DNA from 2 places in the Bacillus sp. PK5-006 genome. Region 2 is predicted to be linked to the other one. Evidence: a T-box and tRNA genes for the amino acid it is inferred to sense, from the RefSeq annotation. Region 2 holds a T-box; the other holds one or more tRNA genes.
The links. The T-box of region 2 lies ahead of alaS (alanine--tRNA ligase). A T-box ahead of a tRNA ligase gene usually reads a tRNA of that ligase, here a tRNA-Ala.
Positions count from the first base shown of each region.

Region 1: it encodes a tRNA-Ala, which carries the amino acid that the T-box ahead of alaS (alanine--tRNA ligase) is inferred to sense. The anticodon was not compared.

Region 1 covers NZ_CP096414.1:953,559-957,921, reverse strand. The annotation lists gene M1D84_RS04940 (1,4-dihydroxy-2-naphthoate polyprenyltransferase) at 1-2, shown strand, start outside; gene M1D84_RS04935 (TraR/DksA C4-type zinc finger protein) at 121-855, shown strand; gene M1D84_RS04930 (TspO/MBR family protein) at 942-1,418, shown strand; tRNA gene M1D84_RS04925 (tRNA-Glu) at 1,495-1,566, opposite strand; tRNA gene M1D84_RS04920 (tRNA-Ser) at 1,574-1,664, opposite strand; tRNA gene M1D84_RS04915 (tRNA-Asn) at 1,668-1,742, opposite strand; tRNA gene M1D84_RS04910 (tRNA-Ile) at 1,749-1,825, opposite strand; tRNA gene M1D84_RS04905 (tRNA-Gly) at 1,843-1,916, opposite strand; tRNA gene M1D84_RS04900 (tRNA-His) at 1,928-2,003, opposite strand; tRNA gene M1D84_RS04895 (tRNA-Phe) at 2,029-2,101, opposite strand; tRNA gene M1D84_RS04890 (tRNA-Asp) at 2,120-2,196, opposite strand; tRNA gene M1D84_RS04885 (tRNA-Met) at 2,201-2,277, opposite strand; tRNA gene M1D84_RS04880 (tRNA-Ser) at 2,300-2,392, opposite strand; tRNA gene M1D84_RS04875 (tRNA-Ile) at 2,400-2,476, opposite strand; tRNA gene M1D84_RS04870 (tRNA-Met) at 2,481-2,554, opposite strand; tRNA gene M1D84_RS04865 (tRNA-Ala) at 2,580-2,652, opposite strand; tRNA gene M1D84_RS04860 (tRNA-Pro) at 2,661-2,737, opposite strand; tRNA gene M1D84_RS04855 (tRNA-Arg) at 2,745-2,821, opposite strand; tRNA gene M1D84_RS04850 (tRNA-Leu) at 2,832-2,917, opposite strand; tRNA gene M1D84_RS04845 (tRNA-Gly) at 2,930-3,001, opposite strand; tRNA gene M1D84_RS04840 (tRNA-Leu) at 3,032-3,114, opposite strand; tRNA gene M1D84_RS04835 (tRNA-Lys) at 3,123-3,198, opposite strand; tRNA gene M1D84_RS04830 (tRNA-Thr) at 3,236-3,311, opposite strand; tRNA gene M1D84_RS04825 (tRNA-Val) at 3,345-3,420, opposite strand; rRNA gene rrf (5S ribosomal RNA) at 3,939-4,054, opposite strand; rRNA gene M1D84_RS04815 (23S ribosomal RNA) at 4,116-4,363, opposite strand, start outside.
Region 2 covers NZ_CP096414.1:1,301,763-1,306,125, forward strand. The annotation lists gene M1D84_RS06655 (amino acid ABC transporter ATP-binding protein) at 1-274, opposite strand, end outside; gene M1D84_RS06660 (AI-2E family transporter) at 505-1,569, shown strand; T-box leader at 1,614-1,821, shown strand; gene alaS (alanine--tRNA ligase) at 1,903-4,363, shown strand, end outside.

The DNA.
Region 1 (4,363 bases), 350 kb from region 2:
AACAAAGAACGCCTGCAGCCGCAGGCGTTTTTTTAATAAGGAATTGCTTCAAATTGGAACTAGTCTTACATACAAAATTGCTCATACTAACAATATGTTTGATATGAAAGGATGATCGATTTGTTGTCTAAAGACGAATTACATCATTTGAAGCAGCGCCTTCTCGATGAAAAGAAAGAACTTGAAGCCAAAAGCCATGACGATGAACAGAAAGTATCCTTTCCTTACGATTCAATCGGTGAATTGTCTGCCTATGATAACCACCCGGGTGATCAAGGGACAGAGCTGTTCGAGCGTGGGAAAGATATTGCTTTAAACAGCTTGGAACATGAACATATGTTAGACATCAATGAAGCACTCCAAGCCATTGCAGACGGCTCTTATGGTCTGTGCAAGGTCTGTAAAGCCCCTATTCCAAAGGAACGCTTAGAAGCCTTGCCTACTGCCGTCACATGCACAGAGCATTCAAAAGAACAGACCGTTTCACAAAACCGTCCGATTGAAGAGGATTTATTAAGTCCTCCCGCGGGACAATTTGAAAATGAAGAAAGTGCTGCGTACGATGGAGAGGATGCCTACCAAGACGTAGAACGCTACGGAAACTCTGAGACCCCGTCTGATATGGAATTCCCTCCTCTGACATACGATGATGTATATACACAATCAGAAGATGAAGATTATGTAGAGGACTACGAAGGATTCGCAGCTGCTGATATTGAAGGAAAAGCAAGCAAGGTGTATCCGAACAAAGCACACGAGGCCTATGAAGAAGCACTAGACGAAGAAGGTGTCATGACGGTATTTGGTGACTTGAAACCGTACGAGGAAGAACCTTATACAGAAGAAAATCATTAGTCCCCTCATATTGGGGGCTTTATGTTTATATCATGTAATTATTGGGAAATCATTTTAAGAGTGAATTTGATTGGAGGAGATTCTTGATGGCTAGAAAAAGTATCATTTGGGCGATTGTCGTCTTCTTTATTACATACGCACTATTCTCTATTGCCGGATTCTTGTTCCCCGTCGACAGAGAATGGTATGACGCATTGAATAAACCAAAATGGACGCCTGGTGGCGGTGTGATCGGTGCTGTGTGGGCTGTCTTATTTGCACTCATCTCATTGTCCGCAGCGATCATTTATGGAAAATATGGATTCCAAAAAATCACTTTACCATTTTGGATTCTTTTCCTTTTAAATTATGTTTTAAATCAAGCCTTTAGCTTTTTTCAATTTACACAAAAGGATTTGTTTGTAGCTACAATCGACTGCCTTCTCGTCGCACTGACAGCACTTGCACTTGTCATCGTCTCACGTAAACTAAGCAAAGTCGTTCCAATTTTACTGATTCCATATGTCTTATGGGGCTTCTTTGCCACATACTTGTCTTATACGATCTATTCCATGAATATGTAAAAAAAGACCGCCATGATGCGGTCTTTCGTTTTGGAGAAAATAAAAAAGAGATCTTTGACAAGATCTCTTTTAAAAATGACCCGTACGGGATTCGAACCCGTGTTACCGCCGTGAAAGGGCGGTGTCTTAACCGCTTGACCAACGGGCCATATCAATGGCGGAGAAGGAGGGATTTGAACCCTCGCGCCGCTTACGCGACCTACACCCTTAGCAGGGGCGCCTCTTCAGCCACTTGAGTACTTCTCCATTTGGCTCCGCAGGTAGGATTCGAACCTACGACCGATCGGTTAACAGCCGATAGCTCTACCACTGAGCTACTGCGGAAGATCATGGTGGGCCTGAGTGGACTCGAACCACCGACCTCACGCTTATCAGGCGTGCGCTCTAACCAGCTGAGCTACAGGCCCATGAACAGATATACAAATGGAGCGGGTGATGGGAATCGAACCCACGACATCAGCTTGGAAGGCTGAGGTTTTACCACTAAACTACACCCGCAAAAATATGTATGGGGCGATTGATGGGAATCGAACCCACGAGTGCCAGAGCCACAATCTGGTGCGTTAACCACTTCGCCACAACCGCCATACTATGAATATTTTTATAAAAGTGGCTCGGGACGGAATCGAACCGCCGACACACGGATTTTCAGTCCGTTGCTCTACCAACTGAGCTACCGAGCCAAGTATTCTTTTGAAAAATGGCGGTCCGGACGGGACTCGAACCCGCGACCTCCTGCGTGACAGGCAGGCATTCTAACCAACTGAACTACCGGACCATTTTGGTTGCGGGGGCAGGATTTGAACCTGCGACCTTCGGGTTATGAGCCCGACGAGCTACCGAACTGCTCCACCCCGCGATGATATGGGTTTTAAAAAATATGGCGGAGGAAGAGGGATTCGAACCCCCGCGGGCTTTGACACCCCTGTCGGTTTTCAAGACCGATCCCTTCAGCCGGACTTGGGTATTCCTCCGTATAGATGGTGGACCTTGTAGGACTCGAACCTACGACCGGACGGTTATGAGCCGTCTGCTCTAACCAACTGAGCTAAAGGTCCTTTATAGCGGCGGAGGGGATCGAACCCCCGACCTCACGGGTATGAACCGTACGCTCTAGCCAGCTGAGCTACACCGCCATGATCAAATTAATCTTTTAAAAAGTGGAGCCTAGCGGGATCGAACCGCTGACCTCCTGCGTGCAAGGCAGGCGCTCTCCCAGCTGAGCTAAGGCCCCATAAAAGATGGTCGGGAAGACAGGATTCGAACCTGCGACCCCTTGGTCCCAAACCAAGTGCTCTACCAAGCTGAGCTACTTCCCGATCTTAATGGCGCGCCCGAGAGGAGTCGAACCCCTAACCTTTTGATCCGTAGTCAAACGCTCTATCCAATTGAGCTACGGGCGCTTATTTATAATGCCGAGGGCCGGACTTGAACCGGCACGGTAGTCACCTACCGCAGGATTTTAAGTCCTGTGTGTCTGCCAATTCCACCACCCCGGCGTGGATGGTATAAGCGGAAGACGGGATTCGAACCCGCGACCCCCACCTTGGCAAGGTGGTGTTCTACCACTGAACTACTTCCGCATTACAGGATTTCTTTATTTTATTTGGCAATGCGGGTGAAGGGACTTGAACCCCCACGTCATAAAGACACTAGATCCTAAGTCTAGCGCGTCTGCCAATTCCGCCACACCCGCATGAAACATGGTGAGCCATGAAGGACTCGAACCTTCGACCCTCTGATTAAAAGTCAGATGCTCTACCAACTGAGCTAATGGCTCGCTTTAAAAGCGACTTGTCTATCTTACCATATGAAAGTGGTGCCGGCAAGAGGACTTGAACCCCCAACCTACTGATTACAAGTCAGTTGCTCTACCAGTTGAGCTACACCGGCTTTATCTATCCTAACATTATGTAAGAATAAATATGGTGGAGGATGACGGGCTCGAACCGCCGACCCTCTGCTTGTAAGGCAGATGCTCTCCCAGCTGAGCTAATCCTCCACTATGTAGGAATCTCTCGATCCGACAAAGATTATTATATACAGGTTTTAATCATTTGTAAAGGCTATATTAAAAAAATTTTATTTCAATTTTCATTGCGTATTTCTTTTAACAAATGATCGTCATTTCACCTATTCAAACAGCTGCTGTTCCGTTCAGCAGCTGAACTTCTCTCTTCTATATTCTCTTTTAAAACGTTCGATTCCTTCAGAAATATTAGCAGTCCCTCATTTTTATACTTTAATGATATATGTAATCTCTTTAGCCGTAAGCATTTATAAAAATCATATAGGCTTACACATCTTTAATTTCCCTATATAAGCTGATACTCTGTCTCTCTATTGTTTTTATAGCTAATGTTTTATGCGATAGGCTCATTTTCCTCTTTATATCCAAGTATTTCACACGCTGCTTGTGGACATAAAATGAAGCCACGATCTTTTATCAAACAAGTGAATGTATGTACCCTCAACTTGCACAAAAAAGACCAGTTCCGACTGGAACTGATCCTTATAGAAGCTTGGCGGCGTCCTACTCTCACAGGGGGAAACCCCCAACTACCATCGGCGCTGAAGAGCTTAACTTCCGTGTTCGGTATGGGAACGGGTGTGACCTCTTCGCTATCGCCACCAAACCTGATGGAGAGAATGTTCTCTCAAAACTAGATAACAATGTTCATGCTTCACATTAGAATATAGGTTAAGTCCTCGATCTATTAGTATCTGTCAGCTCCACGTGTCACCACGCTTCCACCTCAGACCTATCAACCTGATCATCTTTCAGGGATCTTACTTCCTTGCGGAATGGGAAATCTCATCTTGAGGGGGGCTTCATGCTTAGATGCTTTCAGCACTTATCCCGTCCGCACATAGCTACCCAGCGATGCCCTTGGCAGAACAACTGGTACACCAGCGGTGCGTCCATCCCGGTCCTCTCGTACTAA
Region 2 (4,363 bases):
TATGCGGATAGAGGTGAAAATGCTGAAAGACCATTCCGATATTTTGCCTAACAAGATTGATGTTGGTCTTCGGATGCTGAACAGACACTTGGTTGACGAGAACTTTTCCCGCATCAATGCTTTCAAGACGATTGATACACCTGAGCATCGTGCTTTTACCAGACCCTGAAGGACCGATGATCACAACAACCTCCCCTTTTTGAATATGTAGGTTAATGTCCTTAAGTACATGGAACTGGCCATAATGCTTGTTGACTTCTTCGAATGTGATCATGAAGAACCTCCTCTTGTGTTTCATTGGCTAAAGCTAAAGTGGATTCTAGCACAACTTGTGTAAAAAGAAGTAAATGATGGAATATTTTCTGACGAGATTTTACAGCAAACAGTGACTTTGGATGGAGCTGTATGTTTCATGTGTATTCATTTTTAACAAAGTTAGGACAAATTTTATTTACGTGGATAATTGCAGAAAATGGTTAAACAATAAGAAAAGAGGTGAAAAAGGTGAAGAAACGTCCGATCCAATTTCTGATATATGCTGCAGGGGTTCTGCTTGTCCTTGCATCCTTGCTCATTTTACTGCAGCTCGACGAGTTATGGATGCCTGTTTTTTTATTGCTGAAGGCGGTTCTCATTCCGCTTCTCATCGCTATTTTTATTTCTTATCTGCTTTATCCGATTGTGGAAAGACTGCATGCACGAGGGCTGCCGAGAACAGTCAGTCTCTTACTCATCTATGTCCTGTTTTTTGGCGGGATTGGTTTTGCGGTATATAAAGGAGCGCCTGTTATGATCGCACAGTTAAATGAGCTGTCAGAACAAATTCCTGTCATCGCTGAAACGTATAATGGCGCTTTATCACATATTCATCATCATACGAGCCACTGGCCTGACGGACTTCATGACCGCTTGGACCGCTTCATTGTTCAATCGGAGACATATGCAGCCAATAGCGCTGAGCGGATGATTCTTAGCTGTAAAGTTTTATTTGATTACGCATTAGTCGCTGCACTCATCCCTTTTCTTGTTTTTTATATGGTAAAAGACATGAGTACGATGAAACGGGCGGCATGGTATTTAACGCCGCCGTCATTTAGGAAGAGGGGGCATGCCTTTGTGAAAGCAGTGGATGAATCGCTTGGTGATTATATTCGAGGGCAGCTGCTTGTCTGTTCTTTAATCGGGGGTGCAGCAGCCATTGTGCTTTGGCTTTTTCATATCCCGTATCCGCTCGTTCTTGGCATGCTGATAGGAGCAACGAACGTGATTCCGTATTTTGGACCGATAATTGGCGCAGTTCCTGCCATCTTTATTGCGTTTACCATCTCAGTGAAATCGGTCATCATCGTATTGATCACAGTAGCGGTGCTGCAATTTTTAGAGAGCAATGTCCTCAGCCCGATCATTGTAGGACGAAGTCTTCATATGCATCCTGTCGTCATTATGCTTGTCTTGCTTGCAGGAGGGGAGCTGTTTGGCTTAATTGGGATGATTTTAGCCGTTCCAGCAGCTGCGATTATCAGGGTGATCATTGTGCAATATATCCTGATGAGACGAAGCGTTCATTGACAAGACGAGCCGAGTTGTCTATAATAATTTCGATTCATACATATTGAAATTCAATGACGGACCCGAGTACGTTAAAAAGCTGTTGCAGAGAGAGGCTTTATTTGCTGAGAAAAGCCTTATCAGACCTTTAACGGAAGCTAGTCCCGAGTGCAGATAAACACTGCCGCTCTCTTCCGGCGTTATCGGATGTGAAGGTGATAGACGAATGTGTCTATAATCAGGGTGGTACCGCGAGAACATCTCGTCCCTGTGTAAGTCGTTTTGTGCTTGCATAGGGCGGGATGTTTTTTTCGTTTGTGTGGAGATTGATGAATGATAAGGGAGGATTTTTGAATGAAAACTTTAACTTCAGCTCAAGTACGTCAAATGTTTTTAGACTTTTTTAAAGAAAAAGGACATGCTGTAGAACCGAGTGCGTCACTTGTACCGCATGACGATCCGACACTTTTATGGATCAACAGTGGGGTGGCAACATTAAAAAAATACTTTGATGGCCGCGTCGTACCTGACAATCCGCGTATTTGCAACGCACAAAAATCGATTCGTACGAATGATATTGAAAATGTAGGGAAGACAGCACGTCATCACACGTTCTTTGAAATGCTTGGCAACTTTTCTATTGGTGATTATTTTAAAGAAGAGGCCATTGAATGGGCGTGGGAATTCCTCACTAGTGAAGAGTGGATTGGCTTTGATCCGAATTTGTTATCTGTGACAGTCCACCCAGAGGACGAAGAAGCATATATCCTTTGGAGAGATAAAATTGGTGTGCCTGAAGAACGTATTATCCGTCTTGAAGGCAACTTCTGGGATATTGGCGAGGGCCCAAGCGGACCGAATACAGAAATTTTCTATGACCGCGGTGAATCATACGGTGACGACATGAACGATCCAGAATTATATCCAGGCGGAGAAAACGAGCGTTATCTAGAAGTATGGAATCTCGTGTTCTCTGAATTCAACCATAATCCAGATGGATCATACACCCCACTACCGAAGAAAAACATTGATACAGGGATGGGCCTTGAACGAATGGTATCTGTCATTCAAAATGTGCCAACGAACTTCGATACAGACCTTTTCATGCCGATTATTCGTGCAGTCGAAACCATTTCTGGAGAAAGCTATGGTTTGGCGAAGGAAAAAGATACAGCATTTAAAGTCATTGCTGACCATATCCGGACAGTTGCCTTTGCTGTAAGTGACGGTGCGCTTCCTTCCAATGAAGGCCGCGGATATGTATTAAGACGTTTGCTGCGCCGAGCTGTGCGTTATGCAAAAACGATCCATATCCACCGTCCGTTTATGTATGATTTAGTGCCAGTTGTTGCTGAGATCATGAAGGATTTCTACCCAGATGTACAAGCAAAAGAAGAATTTATTGCGAAAGTCATCAAAAACGAAGAGGAACGTTTCCACGAAACACTGAACGAAGGGTTAGCTATTTTGTCAGAAGTGATCAAAAAAGAAAGAGACAAAGGCAGCTCACAGATTTCAGGTGAAGATGTATTTAAGCTGTATGACACGTATGGATTCCCTGTCGAGCTGACAGAAGAATACGCAGAAGATGAAAACATGACAGTTGATCGAGAAGGCTTCCAAGCGGAAATGGAGAAGCAGCGTGAACGGGCAAGAAATGCGAGACAAGATGTCGGCAGTATGCAGGTTCAAGGCGGCGCTTTAGGCGATATTAAAGTGGAAAGTACCTTTGTTGGCTACGAAAATTTAACTGCGGAAACTCGCATTATCGAATTGCTTCAAAATGGTGAACTTGTCTCTGAAGCACATGAAGGAGACACGGTGCAAATCTTGTTAGATGAAACGCCTTTCTATGCGGAAAGCGGCGGACAAGTAGCGGATAAAGGAACACTAAAAAGTGCAGAAGCCATCATTGAGATCAAAGATGTGAAAAAAGCGCCAAACGGTCAGCATGTCCATGAAGGAGTCGTTGTAAGCGGTACGGCTCAAAAAGGTCTCGAGGTCACTGCAGAAGTGGAATCGGCTCTTCGAAAAGGGATTGTCAAAAACCATACAGCGACACACCTTCTGCATCAGGCGCTCAAAGATGTATTAGGAAGCCACGTAAACCAAGCAGGTTCATTGGTAAATGAAAACAGACTTCGCTTTGATTTCTCTCACTTTGGACAAGTGACGAAAGAAGAATTGTCTCAAATTGAAAAAATCGTCAACGAAAAAATTTGGGAAGGTATCTCTGTTGCCATTGACTTGAAACCAATTGCTGAAGCAAAAGAAATGGGTGCAATGGCGCTCTTTGGCGAGAAGTATGGCGATATTGTCCGTGTTGTCCAAGTGGGCGATTACAGCATCGAGCTATGCGGCGGCTGTCACGTGCAAAACACTGCGGAAATCGGTTTGTTTAAAATTGCATCTGAGTCGGGTATTGGTGCTGGAACACGCCGTATTGAAGCTGTGACTGGTAAAGGCGCTTATGAAGAATTAAATGACCAGCTGGCGATTTTAGAACAGGCAGCAAGTGAGCTGAAGTCAAATACGAAGGATGTACCAAAACGGATTGCTTCATTACAGGCAGATTTAAAAGAGGCTCAAAGAGAAAACGAATCTCTCCTTGGGAAATTAAGCCAAGCAGAAGCTGGCTCTATTTTAGAGAAAGTGACAGAAGTTGGCGGAGTGAAAGTATTAACTGAAAAAGTAAATGCTAAAGACATGAACCATTTAAGAACAATGGTTGATGACTTAAAAGTTAAATTAGGATCAGCTGTCATCGTCCTTGGAGCCGTTCAAAACGGAAAAGTAAACATTTCAGCAGGAGTAA